DNA from 3 places in the Clostridium boliviensis genome. Region 2 is predicted to be linked to each of the others. Evidence: riboswitches for the same ligand, from Rfam matches in the RefSeq annotation. Region 2 holds a riboswitch; each other region holds the start of a gene.
The links. A riboswitch is a leader RNA that binds a small molecule or an ion and turns the genes downstream of it on or off. The one in region 2 is predicted to bind thiamine pyrophosphate.
Positions count from the first base shown of each region.

Region 1: linked by a shared signal. The riboswitch ahead of thiS (sulfur carrier protein ThiS) and the one ahead of thiM (hydroxyethylthiazole kinase) in region 2 are both predicted to bind thiamine pyrophosphate.
Region 3: linked by a shared signal. The riboswitch ahead of thiT (energy-coupled thiamine transporter ThiT) and the one ahead of thiM (hydroxyethylthiazole kinase) in region 2 are both predicted to bind thiamine pyrophosphate.

Region 1 is NZ_JAWONS010000278.1:35,326-40,069, forward strand. It holds gene RZO55_RS18310 (hypothetical protein) at 646-1,239, opposite strand; gene RZO55_RS18315 (protein kinase family protein) at 1,330-2,049, opposite strand; TPP riboswitch at 2,442-2,561, shown strand; gene thiS (sulfur carrier protein ThiS) at 2,618-2,812, shown strand; gene thiF (thiamine biosynthesis protein ThiF) at 2,814-3,455, shown strand; gene RZO55_RS18330 (thiazole synthase) at 3,479-4,252, shown strand; gene thiH (2-iminoacetate synthase ThiH) at 4,266-4,744, shown strand, end outside.
Region 2 is NZ_JAWONS010000329.1:191,617-196,360, forward strand. It holds gene thiD (bifunctional hydroxymethylpyrimidine kinase/phosphomethylpyrimidine kinase) at 1-638, opposite strand, end outside; gene thiE (thiamine phosphate synthase) at 635-1,273, opposite strand; gene thiM (hydroxyethylthiazole kinase) at 1,254-2,084, opposite strand; TPP riboswitch at 2,151-2,257, opposite strand; gene RZO55_RS24560 (HD domain-containing phosphohydrolase) at 2,300-4,744, opposite strand, start outside.
Region 3 is NZ_JAWONS010000103.1:54,365-59,108, reverse strand. It holds gene eam (glutamate 2,3-aminomutase) at 1-1,100, shown strand, start outside; gene thiT (energy-coupled thiamine transporter ThiT) at 1,172-1,843, opposite strand; TPP riboswitch at 1,876-1,974, opposite strand; gene RZO55_RS06315 (DMT family transporter) at 2,131-2,556, shown strand; gene RZO55_RS06310 (helix-hairpin-helix domain-containing protein) at 2,658-3,293, shown strand; gene RZO55_RS06305 (response regulator transcription factor) at 3,314-4,012, shown strand; gene RZO55_RS06300 (DUF6320 domain-containing protein) at 4,085-4,744, shown strand, end outside.

The DNA of each region.
Region 1 (4,744 bases), on a different contig from region 2:
GAAGCTATAATGTGTGCGACCTTTTACCCTATCTGTTTTCACAGACTTCATTGAATCAGGATTAACTAAATTATACCATAAAATTTAGTTTCACTCACCTCCTCATCAAAAAAGCCTAATAATACATAACAAAAAGTGTCCTTTTTTTCATAATCATAGCATTCCTTATTTCGTTATATCTTGTAGTTATAAACCGTCTTCTATTATATAAACGTTTTAAATCTATAACTAGTAACACTTTTTTGTTTTATTAAATCAAATTATATTAAAATGCTTGCATTTGTATCATAGAAGTACTTTTAGCAATGTGATTCCTCCTCCTTTGCTGCCTTGCTTTATGGAGCAGTTTTGTTATTTACGTTCTACTCTCCTCCTATTGTCATGTATGCCTGAAAGGTATCTGATTAAGTGACAAGGAGCATGGGGAGAATAGTGGAATACTCCCCATGCTCCATATATTTCATTAAGGGCTGTTCCAGTCGATCACAGCAGTCAGATACAGGAACCCATACAGGTAATACCACCGTATTAATTCCTGTCGTATTAACATTTATTGTGATTTACATAACAAAGGAATTATGAGATTCGCTCTTCTCTCTTGTAATTGACTTCATACTCTTCAATGTACTTTTTTTATTAAGTATTCTAGTTAAAATGAAAATCAAAGGAGTTTTGAGCCTGAATAAATATATCTCGCATAAAAAGTTCATAATTTTCTCTTTGTGAATGTCTATTTCCTCTATATATTTTTTTTGAAGTTACAATATCATTTAACATATGTGCATCAAGATAACTAATATTGCAGAATTCATCATTTTCATATAAGTATTTTAAAGTTTTACCAATATTTAAAAGATCCTCATAATGCTTTCCACATGAAAAACCTTCAATCATTGAATCGTCGAAAAAGGCTGCGTAGAAAAAAAGCGATTTAGCAAGCCAGCCTTTTTCCGCCATACTGTCGTTTGTACTATTTGATAAAACAAAATTCAAATAATCTGTAAATTCTATAAACGATCCTGTAGTTGTTTTTATACCTACAATTGGGTACCACAAACCTTTGATCTTACCATTATTAGTACCTGATGAACTGTAATAAGCTAATGTTACTCGTTCTGCCCCATCATAATATAAGATATTTACATCAATTAAACCAATCATTCTGAAATGTTTAACAGAGTATACATTAGCACAAAAACTTTTCTTATGAACTTCTAAAATACGTGGTGAAATGTTCACAATGATTCTCTCCTGTTTTGAATAATTCATTACTTACGATATGAACCATACAGTTAAGAAATGTTTTCTTGACCATATGGTTCATTATCATTAAAGACTTTCATTTTTAATTTCTTGAAGATCATTTTCTATTTGTTGCAAATTAGTATAACTATCTTCAATTCCCATAAGTTTTTTTAAAAACAATTTTTCATGTTCGTTTATATCAAGTTCTTCGTACCAGGCCTTCTCTTCCAGCCCTAAGTCTTGATAACACGATGTATAATATAAATGAATCAAAAAATCTCCAAAGTACCAATAATCCGTTTGTTGAGTATATTTTTTATTGTCTATATATCTAGCTAATCCAAAATCAATTAAAACAATATCTCGATTTCCCCTTAAGATAACATTGGGTGGTCTAATATCTCTATGAACAATATTCTGTTGATGCAATATTGCTATTATCTCTAGTAACTGAGTGGCGATTTTGTATATTTGAACTTTATTAAATACATATTCATCATTAAATAATAAATCTTCAAAAACTTTCCCTGAAATATATTCTAATACATATGCTTGTATATCCTCGTCTTCCAATTTTTCAATAAAGGCGGGAAACTTAGGATTATTTATACTTTTTAATATTTCTTGTTCGTAATACAGTTTCTTTTTAGATGTTTTTAACGTGTCTTTTTTTAATTGTTTTATAATGCATTTTTTAAAATTGCTATTTTCTGCTAAATAAACAATTCCATATCGCCCTTCGCCTATCTTATTTAAAATAGTATAGCCGTTTAGTGTTTCACCAGGTTGATAATATTTGTCCATACTATTAATACTTTATCTTTTCATTTAAAAATACTATCTACTATAACTATAAGAACGACTAGATGATCTGCTTGATGCACTAGAACGGCTAGTTCTTCTATAGTAAACATGGCCTTTATTTGATTTGAATTTTTTGTTTTTCATAATACCCCTCCTTTTATTTGAATTTGTATTCAAATAATTTATCTAATTTTCTTAATCGTACTGATATGGATTAGCTATACATTATATTATGAATTGCTTATTATTTTGTTACATTCTGCGCGCTCTCTATTTGGTTGTCCCGGGGAAGCGACTTTGCGAAGGAAATCGATTGATGGCTTATCGATTTATTCAGGAATATCATGTTATTTGTCTTGCATAATCACACGTATAGTAGTATTATTAATAATAATTTAATACAGGGGAGCTTGCGGGTGTTTTTACCCAAACAGGCTGAGAGGAAAGTGTGACTTTCGACCCATTAACCTGATTTGGATAATGCCAACGTAGGGACGACTGAATTTATTAATATTATGGGAAGTTGCCAATCAGGCAGCTTCCTATTTTTTTAAGGAGGATTAAAATCATGATAAAAATCAGTGGCATTTTTCATGAAGCAGCAGGAAAAACACTGGCAGAATATCTGGCAGGCACCAGCTACAATCCCAAGCGGATTGCAGTTGAATGGAACGGAGTAATCGTCACAAAAGAACAGTATGAGAAAACAGTACTTCAAAATGGTGATGTTGTTGAGGTAGTCAGTTTTGTAGGAGGTGGTTGATATGAACATCATTCCTACACTGGAGGAAATGAGGAGTGCTCTTGACAATCGAAACGGAAAATCTTTGCAGGATAAGTTTGCAAACTCCACTGTCGCTATCTGCGGGCTTGGAGGTCTTGGATCAAATATTGCTGTTGCCCTTGCCCGTGCAGGTGTGGGCAGGCTGATTCTGATTGATTTTGATAAAGTGGAGGTTTCTAATCTCCACCGCCAGCAGTATAAGGCTTCCCAAACCGGATGCTTTAAAACAGAGGCTCTTGCTGCAAACTTAAAGGAAATCGCACCATATTTAACAGTCATCACACATACCAGGCAAATCGATGAGAATAACTTTAATGAACTGCTATGCAATGCGGATATCATTTGTGAGGCCTTCGATGGGGCTGAGGCTAAAGCTATGCTGGTAAACAGTGTGCTGGAAAAGATGCCTGAAAGGTATCTGATCGCCGCTTCCGGAATGGCAGGAATTGATTCTGCTAACGTTGTAAGAACCAGAAGGATTACAGATCATTTCTATCTCTGTGGAGATGAAGTCAGTGATGTAGAGGATAATATTGGACTTATGTCCTCACGAGTCATGTTGTGCGCCGCACATCAGGCACATATGGCGCTCCGCATTCTTGCGGAAAAATATGAAGCCTGAATTACAGAAAGAAGGTAGACATTATGCAATCAAACGACAAACTGATCATTGGCGGTCAGGAATTCAGCTCCCGTTTCATTCTGGGCTCCGGAAAGTATTCCCAGAGTCTGATTCAAGCGGCGGTAAAGGATGCCGGTGCAGAAATCATCACCCTGGCCGTTCGCAGAGCCAATACGAAAGAACAGGAAAATATACTGGATTACATTCCAAAAGGGGTCACACTGCTTCCCAATACTTCCGGTGCAAGAGATGCCGGGGAAGCGGTGCGTATCGCCAGACTTGCAAGAGATTTAGGGTGCGGTAGCTTTGTAAAGATTGAAATTATGCGGGACTCCAAATATCTCCTGCCCGATAATCAGGAAACCATCAAAGCCACTGAAATTCTTGCAAACGAAGGATTTGTGGTCCTGCCTTATATGTATCCAGATTTGAATACAGCTCGAGATCTTGTGAGTGCCGGTGCTGCTTCTATTATGCCGCTGGCTTCTCCCATCGGATCCAACAAGGGACTCGCTACACGGGAGTTTATTCAGATCTTAATAGATGAGATCGATCTTCCAATCATTGTTGATGCCGGCATTGGCCGGCCTTCCCAGGCTTGTGAGGCAATGGAAATGGGCGCCGCGGCAATTATGGCAAATACTGCTCTTGCCACAGCTGGGAACCTGCCTCTGATGGCATCCGCATTTCGTCAGGCAATTGAAGCTGGAAGAAAGGCATATCTTTCTGGTCTAGGCAGAGTTCTAGTTCGGGGGGCAGCTGCCTCCGACCCTCTGACCGGTTTCCTGCATAATTAGGGGGGTGCATTGTATGGAAAATAAATTTTTATTTGATTCTGAGAATTTACCAGAATCCGTTCTTGATAAAAAACATCTGCTGGAAACGGATCCGTCATGCCGCAAAAATCACATGGAGTATCTGCCTGGAATGGAACAGATTCAATCCGGTATCTGCGATAAGGTTATATCAGAGATGAATTCCTATGACTACTCCCAATATACTGAAAAAGATGTTATGTCAGCATTGGATCATGATATTTGTTCTCTGGAAGATTTCAAAGCTCTGTTATCGCCTGTTGCAGAGCCCTTTCTTGAGCAGCTGGCCAACAAAGCGAGGCTGGAAACCAGCAGGCACTTTGGCAATACAGTTTATCTTTTTACTCCGCTGTATATCGCAAACTATTGTGAAAACTACTGTGTGTACTGCGGATTTAACTGTTATAATCATATCAGGCGTATGAAGCTGAGCATGGAGCAGATTGAACATGAAATGAAGATTATTGCAGACAG
Region 2 (4,744 bases):
GAAGATAATGTGCAGCCTGTCCCATGCGTGTTTGGATTATCAATATGTTTGCCCCGAATCCAGACCATTTTCTCTCTTGTACAAAGAAGATCGTCAGAAGTCTCTGTTAAATGACCTCCCTTGATAAGAACTGCACTGTTTAACTGCTTAAAAAGTGCCTCTGCCGCTTTTTCCATATCATTTTTATTTGTAATTTTCACATTACAGAGTGCTTCTGCTTCCGGAATATTAGGCGTAATAAGACAAGCGGCAGGAAGCAGTCTGCTGACAAGCGTATCCATGGCCTCCTCGGATAACAGCTTTGAGCCGCTGGTTGATATCATAACCGGATCCACCACCAGATTTCTGGCGTTGTATTTCTCCAGTTTCTCTGCAATCACCCTGATAATTCCGCTGTTTGAAACCATGCCTATTTTTACCGCATCCGGAATAATATCTGTAAAAATACAATCCATCTGCTGCCCTGCAAATTCAGGTGTCACGTCCATAATTGATGTGACACCTGTGGTGTTCTGGGCCGTCAGAGCAGTAATGACACTCATCCCATATACCTTGTGGGCAGTCATTGTCTTTAAATCTGCCTGAATGCCTGCACCTCCGCTGCAGTCAGAGCCGGCGATCGTAAGTACTTTTTTCATATCACAGCCTCCTTTACCAGAGATAACAGGGTTTTCACCGCTTTTTTCTTATCCCTGGCAGCAAATACTGCAGATATCACTGCGACTCCGTCAATATGGCTCCCTTTCAGTTTTTGAATATTATCTTCATTAATTCCACCTATTGCAATCACCGGAATGGATACAGAGCTGCAGATTTCTTTTAATGTATCAAAGGAAACAGGATTTGCATCGGTTTTGGTGGAAGTCTCAAAAACAGCTCCCACTCCGATATAATCTGCACCGCTTTCCTCAGCCAGAAGTGCCTGTTCTTTTGTCTGGGCTGATACTCCCAGGATCTTATCTTCTCCGATCAGCTCCCTGCATTTTCTGGCATCTAAATCCTTTTGTCCTACATGAACCCCATCTGCACCCACTGCCAGGGCGACTTCAATATTATCATTGATCACAAAAGGAATGTTGTACTTAGACGTAATTGTTCGAATGGCTCTCCCTTCGGCTGCAAAACTATCATAATCAAGATTTTTTTCACGAAGCTGGATAAATGTGGCACCTGATTGTACAATTTCCTCCACCTGCTCACAAAGCCTGCTGTTGCCCAGCCAGGTCCGGTCAGTAACTACATATAAAAGCATATTATCTTTCGATACATTCATAGTTTGCACCTTCTTCCAGTATTTTCTCATTCAATTTGCTCATTTCATCAATCAGAAGCATGCGGTACATGCCGGTACCGCCCTGAAGCTCACACAGTCTCTTATGCGCCAGCTCCCCGCACAGCCCCATTCCACATACTGCAGCTGCCGCTGCACGTAAAATATCACCGGGATTCGCTCCAATATAGCTGCCGGTTACCATAGAAAGCATACAGCCCGTCCCCGTGATTTTGCTCATCATGGGGTGGCCGTTTCGGATAGCATATACATGCTCGTGGTCCGCCACAAGATCAATGGCACCGGTAATAGCAATGACGGAACCTGTTTTTTTAGAAAATGATTTCGCAAAATCTGCCACGCTGCCTAAATTTACCTCTGTTACTTTATCCGCCTCACAGGCATCAACTCCTGATGTCCTTCCTTCTCCTGCAGCCAGAAATTTAATTTCAGAAATATTGCCTTTTATTACGGAAAACCGGACCTCTTTCAAAAGCTGCAATACTGTTTTATTCCGAAATGCCGATGCCCCTGCTCCCACCGGATCCAAAACAACAGGTATACCGCACTGATTTGCTGTTGTTCCTGCTGCAAGCATAGATGCAATCGTCCGCTCATTGAGCGTTCCCATATTTAAAACCAAAGCAGAGGATATAGCAGCGATATCACGAACCTCGTTAATATCATCTGCCATAATAGGCGACCCGCCGCTTGCCAGTATGATGTTGGCACAGTCATTTACAGTCACATAGTTTGTGATTGCATGTACCAGCGGAACATTGTTTCTTACATTTGTAATCATTTGTTCAAACATTTTCCTGCTCCTTTTCTTTGTTTTGAGAGAAAAAAATGAGACATGCCTGTAAAGACACATCTCATGATGGTTAAAGATCAGCTGTCCCTACGTTGGCATTACCCATATCAGGTTAAACGGGTCGAAGTTCTTACTTCCTCTCAGCCAGGTCACCAGCTCCCCAAAACGATATTAATTTTTCTCGATTTTAACACAACCGGCTGACACTGTCAATTCTATCCCATTACCTGTTTCACAAAAAAATCAACCAGCTGCGGATCAAACTGCGTTCCTGCACCCTGAATCAGTTCCTCTCGTGCATGGGAGGCCGACAATGCCTTTCGGTAACTTCTGTCACTTGTCATAGCATCATAAGAGTCCACAATTGCTATGATTCTGGCAAAAAGCGGTATATCAGTTTTACTTCTTCCCTTGGGATATCCTTTACCATCCCAACGCTCATGATGGCATAAAACTATCTCCGCGATCTCCGACATATTGGGGGCAGTATTTAATATACGGTATCCGATTTCTGAATGCCTGCGGATCTCCTGAAACTCATCCTCTGTTAATGCTCCCGGCTTATTCAGCAGTTCTTCCTTAATTCCTATTTTACCAATATCATGCAGCAGACCGGCAGCTCTGATTTTCTTAATGTCACTGTCAGACATCTCCAGGTTCTTTGCCATTAATTCACAGATTTCTGCTACTCTCTGGGAATGCTGCTCCTCTCTTGGATTTTTTTCATGAAGGGTATTTAAGATAATCTCAAGAGTTTTACTTCTTCTGCTGTATGACTCATATAATTTGTTCTGATACATTTCATCTTCTGCCAGCTTAACAGCATTCTGAACGGATAAACTGGCATCCTTTATAATACAATATCCAAAAGAAACTGACAGTTCGATTCCATTGATAGTCTCTCCTTTGCACTTCTCTTTTAATTCCCGGATATACTGCTCTGTATCTTGCTGATCCGACCTTTTTAAGATAATTGCAAACTCATCTCCTCCAACACGGCTGATCAGATCAGCAGCTTTGCCTGAATTCATTAATATCCCGGCATAACGTTTCAGCATGCTGTCTCCGTATTCATGGCCAAAGGAGTCATTTACAAGCTTTAAGCCATTGAGATCTGAAAAAATAACACTCATGGGATAATTTGCTGTCTGGTTTAATTCCTTCTCTTTTTTGTCAAAAAACCTTCTGTTATGCAGGCCGGTTACCTGGTCATAATAACTGATCTCTTCGATTTCCTTTATGTAATTATGGGTATCTGTTATGTTTCTGGCAATTGCAATGACTTTATCATCAAACCATTTTACAACCCGCAGTTCATGGTATTCTGTAGTCTGCCCGTTGATCCACTCATATTCAATCTTCTGGTTTTCTCCAGTAAGAAACACCTGATTGATGACCTCTTTGCTCTTATTTGCTATATAAGCAGGTATCACATCTGAGATATGTTTTCCAATAAACTCCTCTTTTGTAAAAAACAGATGCTCCCGGTCTCCGATACAGTCAAGAAAAGTCCCATCCTTAGAGATGACAAACACCGTATCCGGGATGGCTTCCATCAGGGAACTGGTATATTTAAGACTGTGGTACATCTGGGTTTCCCGCTCTGTTAAGATCTGATTTTGCTGGATTAATTGTTTCTGGGAAGCAACATTTTCTTTCAGGGACTGCTCCAGTTTTTCACTGCTCTGCTTTAGCTCACCTAACATAGCTTTAACTGGACGATCAATAATATGTTCTGTAAGAAAAAAAATAGTAAGGGACATAAACAGGAGGGAAAGTCCGAAAATTAATATGAATGTGTCTGACAGCTCGTGCAGGGGCATATGTATGGAACTCTCCGGAATTTCAAAAATGATCTTCCAGCCCAGATCATTGAGTGTCTTATAATACAGGCTTATCTTTTGATTATCCCTGTAATAGACAGCATTTCCCTCTTCATTCGACATGATCCTGGCAACAGCCTCCAGAAATGAAGAATTGGCAGAATCATAGACACTGACTTTCTGCTTTACCAGATCTTCATTTTCCGCCGCAAGATATGTTCCGTCTTTGCTGATTATGCAGGTTGTTCCGTCATAACTGGCAATATAATCCGATACAAATTTCTGCATGGAAGACAATCCCACGTCCACCGTCACACAGCCGATATAATTCCCGCTCTGGTCTAAGACCGGCTGGGAACATGTGATCATATACAGACTGCTGGTCTGATCATAATACATATCGGTCCAGACGGTCTTCTTAGTCTTTTTAGCAAGAGAATAGTAATCCTGGGAAAAATAATCGTAATCAGAATTGCTGTAATCGAACGTTGGGAGGATGCGGTCTCCTTTTTTGTATACATAAGGTCCCATATATTTCCGTGACGGATTGTAAAGATATGGTTCATACCAGATCCCTGCCCCTAAAATGAACTGGTTGTCCCTGACAACAGGTTCCAGAATATGAATGAAATAATCGGGAGAGTATTCTTTATACCCAGTCCCCGCAAAGACAGCAAGCACCCGTGATATTTCAGCCGCAGCATTCATATTCTTCTCGATGATATTTTTCTGTATTTCTTTTTCGGCAGATATTCTTTCGCTGGTTTCTTGATCGACGATCCTTTTTGCAGTTCTTACGCTGGCGTTATAACTCAGCATAATGACAACACATAATAC
Region 3 (4,744 bases), on a different contig from region 2:
CTGCTACGGAAAAAGACTGGAATGACTACAGATGGCAGCTGAAGAACAGAATTACCGATGTGGAAAGTTTAAGCCGGATTCTTCCGGTCAATGAAAAAGAAAAGCAGCTGATTGAGGAAGTGGGAAGAAAATTCCGATGGGCCATTTCTCCGTATTACTTAAGTCTGGCAGATCCGGATAACAGATTTGATCCCATACGCCTCATGAGTATCCCAAACCATAAGGAGCTGGAAGATTCCTGCATGGATTTAGATCCTATGGCGGAAGAATACACCAACCCTGCCGGCTGTATTACCAGAAGGTATCCGGACCGGCTGATTATCAACGTAACCAATGAATGTGCCATGTACTGCAGACACTGCCAGAGAAGGCGCAATATTGGGGAACAGGATGTTCATCGTTCCCGTGATAAGATTTTAGAATCAATCCAATACATAAAAGAGAATGAGGAGCTCAGAGATGTTTTGATTACAGGGGGAGACGCACTGACCCTGTCTGACGAACAGCTGGAATGGATCATCAGTCAGCTAAAAGAGATACCTCATGTGGATTACATAAGGCTTGGAACCAGAATACCGGTGACGATGCCCCAGCGAATCACGAAAGAGCTCTGTGCCATTCTGAAGAAATATCACCCCATTTATTTAAACACTCATTTCAACCATCCCATGGAAATCACAAACGAATCAAAGGCAGCCTGTGAACGGCTGGCAGATGCCGGAATCGTCCTTGGAAATCAGGCGGTTCTCCTAAATGGTGTTAACAATGATAAATTTGTGATGCGCGTACTCAATCATGAGTTATTGAAATGCAGAGTAAGGCCCTATTATATTTTTCATGCAAAACATGTACAGGGAACCACGCATTTTAATACTTCAATCGAAGATGGAATTGAAATTATGGAATATTTAAGGGGATATACTTCCGGTCTGGCCATACCGACGTTTATCGTCAATGCGCCCAAGGGACAGGGAAAGACTCCTATATTCCCCAATTATATTATTTCCAGAGGTCCTGGTTACATAAAATTCAGAACCTGGGAAGGGAATATAATAAAGTATGAGGATCATGAGACAAAAGATATTCATGAGCTTCTTTGATTTAGAAAAACCGCTGGTCCACAGGCGATTCGCTTATGGATCAGCGGTTTCTACGCTATTTTAAAATTCTTTTAACCATTAACTGCCTGGCGTTTCATCTGGCTGATGGCTTCGATGACCGGTGGCAGATATAATATTACAATAGTTACAACCATCTCAGGCACAATATAGGTGGCGTTATATCCAAAGGTATACAAAAGCGGATTCATGTCTTCCGGTACATAGGAAGCAAAGAATATGTAACCGGAAATAACATGGCAGAGATATCTGCCTAAAACACCCACGATATAACCAGGAATCAGACCATACTTTCTATTATGAAACAATCCTGAAAGTCCCAGGCATCCAAATGCAATGGGATAGTCTAATAGAACCTGAACGGGCGCATAGATGTATGGTCCCATGATAAACTGAAGAATTCCGTATGCCACTCCTGTCATGATTCCGGCCTTAATGCCGTAGATATAGCCGATGAGACAGATGAACAGCATGGAGAACAGTGTGATGGAACCACCGTATGGGAGTGAGGCAAATTTGATGAACGAAGTCACCATAGCCAGGGCCATTGCCCCTGCGCAGGTTACCATCTGCCGGGTTTTCAGCTGTCTGGTAGGCAGAGCTTTGCCTGTGAGCAGATGAAGTCCCAGAAGAATCACCAAAAGTGCGGCAACCATCAGCCCGTATCCGGCTGGTTTTAAAAAATATTCTCCGGATTCCTGAGAATAGGTTAGAAAAAATGACATAAAAAAACCTCCTTCGTATGCACAGGAGGGGATTACTACTACTATTGCTTCCTTCCGCCGGCATTGTCCGGTTCAAGTAGTAAGGGTCAGGTATATACCAATCTCAGCCCAAGGCTCCCCCAGCGTGTCATAATTTTTTCATTTCGGTGTGAGTATAACCCAAATGAAAGTTCTTGTCAAGTTATTTGAAACTGTAAAATAAGTATAAAAAAGTAAATTAAGCACAACCTAGTAAAGTAGTGCATCATAGCATTTTTCTATTAAAATACAGATGCGGAGGTTGTGTTATGACAGGTTTTATCATAGCTCTGATTTCAGGAGCACTCATGAGCATACAGGGGGTATTAAATACGGGAGTTTCCAAGCAGACAAGCATGTGGGTTTCCACTGGCTGGGTTCAGCTGACCGCATTTTTAACATGTCTGGTTTTGTGGTATTTCTCAGGCAGGGACAATATTTCAGCTCTGCTTTCGGTTCATCCCAAATATCTGCTGATCGGGGGGATTATCGGTGCATTTATTACGTATACAGTTGTAAAAAGCATGGGAACCTTAGGACCTGCAAAGGCAGCTCTGATAATCGTGGTATCCCAGATCATTGTTGCCTATGCAGTGGAGGTTTTTGGATTGTTCGGGGTGGAAAAGGTGGGCTTTGAATGGAAAAAACTAATTGGAGCCGTTGTTGCCATCATCGGCATTATAATCTTCAACTAATTTGGAAATAGTGCTTGTATTTACTTATTTCTTTAGGTAGAATAGGTACAAGGGCTGAGGATGGAATCCTTTTTTGCAAAATTTTGTAAAGGGAGGATTCCATGAACTATCATAGGATTAAGATCGCAGTCATAGCTTTGTGCGTATTACTATGCAGCATTTGCTATGGCTTAAACAGAAATCATAAATACCGGGAAGAAAAAGCATTTGTTTCCATTCAGGAGCCGCCTGTTACCTCAGAAGAGGAAACTCCGGCTTCGGATTCCCAGGAATCACCGGAAGTGCCGGAGGTACCGTCACGTATTTGCTATGTACATATATGCGGAGAGGTGGTTTCTCCAGGAGTCTATGAGCTGGAGGAGGGAAGCCGTGTTTTTCAGGCTGTCGCTGAGGCCGGAGGTTTTACGGAGAATGCAGCTGCCGATACGTTAAACATGGCAGAACAGGTCAAAGACGGGATGAAGATTCAGGTGCCGGATCAGGAGGAAGCCAAAAGGCTTCTGGATCAGGGAACATCTGTCTTGGGAAATTTACCGGAAGGCAGTCATAAGGTGAATCTTAACACGGCAGGGAAGGAAGAACTGATGACCTTAAGAGGTGTGGGAGAGGCAAAGGCGGATGACATCATTCGTTACCGGGAAAGCCACAGCGGATTTCAGAAGATTGAAGACATCATGAAGATATCAGGGATTAAGGAGGCAGCCTTTCAGAAGATAAAAGATGATATTACGGTTTAAATAGAAGACAGAGGTGTAAAATGGCAAGTGTTTTAGTAGTAGATGATGAAAAATTAATTGTTAAGGGAATGAGATTCAGTCTGGAGCAGGACGGTATGGAAGTGGACTGTGCCTATGATGGAGAGGAAGCCATCAATCTGGCAAAGCAGAAGGAATACGATGTAGTGCTTTTGGATGTTATGCTTCCCAAATTTGACGGATATGAAGTTTGTCAGGCGATCCGGGAATTTTCTGAGATGCCGATCATTATGCTGACAGCTAAGGGCAATGATATAGATAAGATTCTTGGGCTGGAGTACGGAGCCGATGATTATATTACAAAGCCCTTTAATATTCTGGAGGTAAAAGCCAGAATTAAGGCGATTATGCGCAGAAATGCCAAGAAGGCAAGACGGGACCGGAAGGAAGACAGTCATCTGGTAACAGCCGGCGATTTAAAGCTGGACAGGGATGCCAGACGGGTCTTTATCGCAGACAAGGAGATCAATTTAACAGCTAAGGAATTTGATCTTCTGGAGCTTTTAACCTGTAATCCCAGCAAGGTTTACAGCAGAGAACAGCTGCTTACTTATGTATGGGGGAACAAGGCTATGGATACGGGCGATGTCCGTACGGTAGATGTTCATGTCAGGCGACTGAGGGAGAAGATAGAACCCAGCCCCAGTGATCCCAAATATGTGCATACCAAGTGGGGCGTGGGATATTATTTCCGCGTCTAGTGAAAAAAAGGAGGATTTCTGCCGGGAGACCGGAGAGATCCGCCTTTTCTTAAATTAAGGAGTGCTGACACAATGAAAAAAAGCCCGCAGGGGGAACGATGGAGAAGGCTTGATAATACGGCAAAAATCTTTCCTGTCATAGCCGATGAAAACTTAAGTAATGTGTTCCGCATCAGTGTCCAGCTGAAAAGCGAAGTGGTGCCTGGAACGCTGCAGAGAGCGTTAGAGGAAGTTCTGCCTCAGTTTGAAGGATTTTCCGTGAAACTGAGAAGGGGCTTTTTCTGGTATTATTTTGAACACAACAGCCGGATGCCGGTCATTGAACGGGAGACAACCTATCCCTGTAAATATATAGATCCCCACAGCAATCAGCTTTATTTATTCCGTGTTACCTATTTTGGCAGCCGGATCAATCTGGAGGTATTTCATGCTGTTACAGACGGACTGGGGGCCGTTAATTTCTTAAAGGCACTGGTTTACCGCTACCTTGATCTGGTAAGGGATTCAAGAACCGGTCACATGGCGCCTCAGAAGATTTCTTCCGATGTTTCCATGAATGTGGAGGACAGCTATGTCCGCCACTATAAGAAGATTAAAAAGCAGAAATACAGTTCCACAAAAGCCTATCATGTGACTGGGGAATTTCTTCCTCTTGATGAGGAGAATATTCTTCATGGCTATATCGGGCTGAAAGAGATTAAGGCAGTGAGTAAGCGTTACGGTGTCAGTATC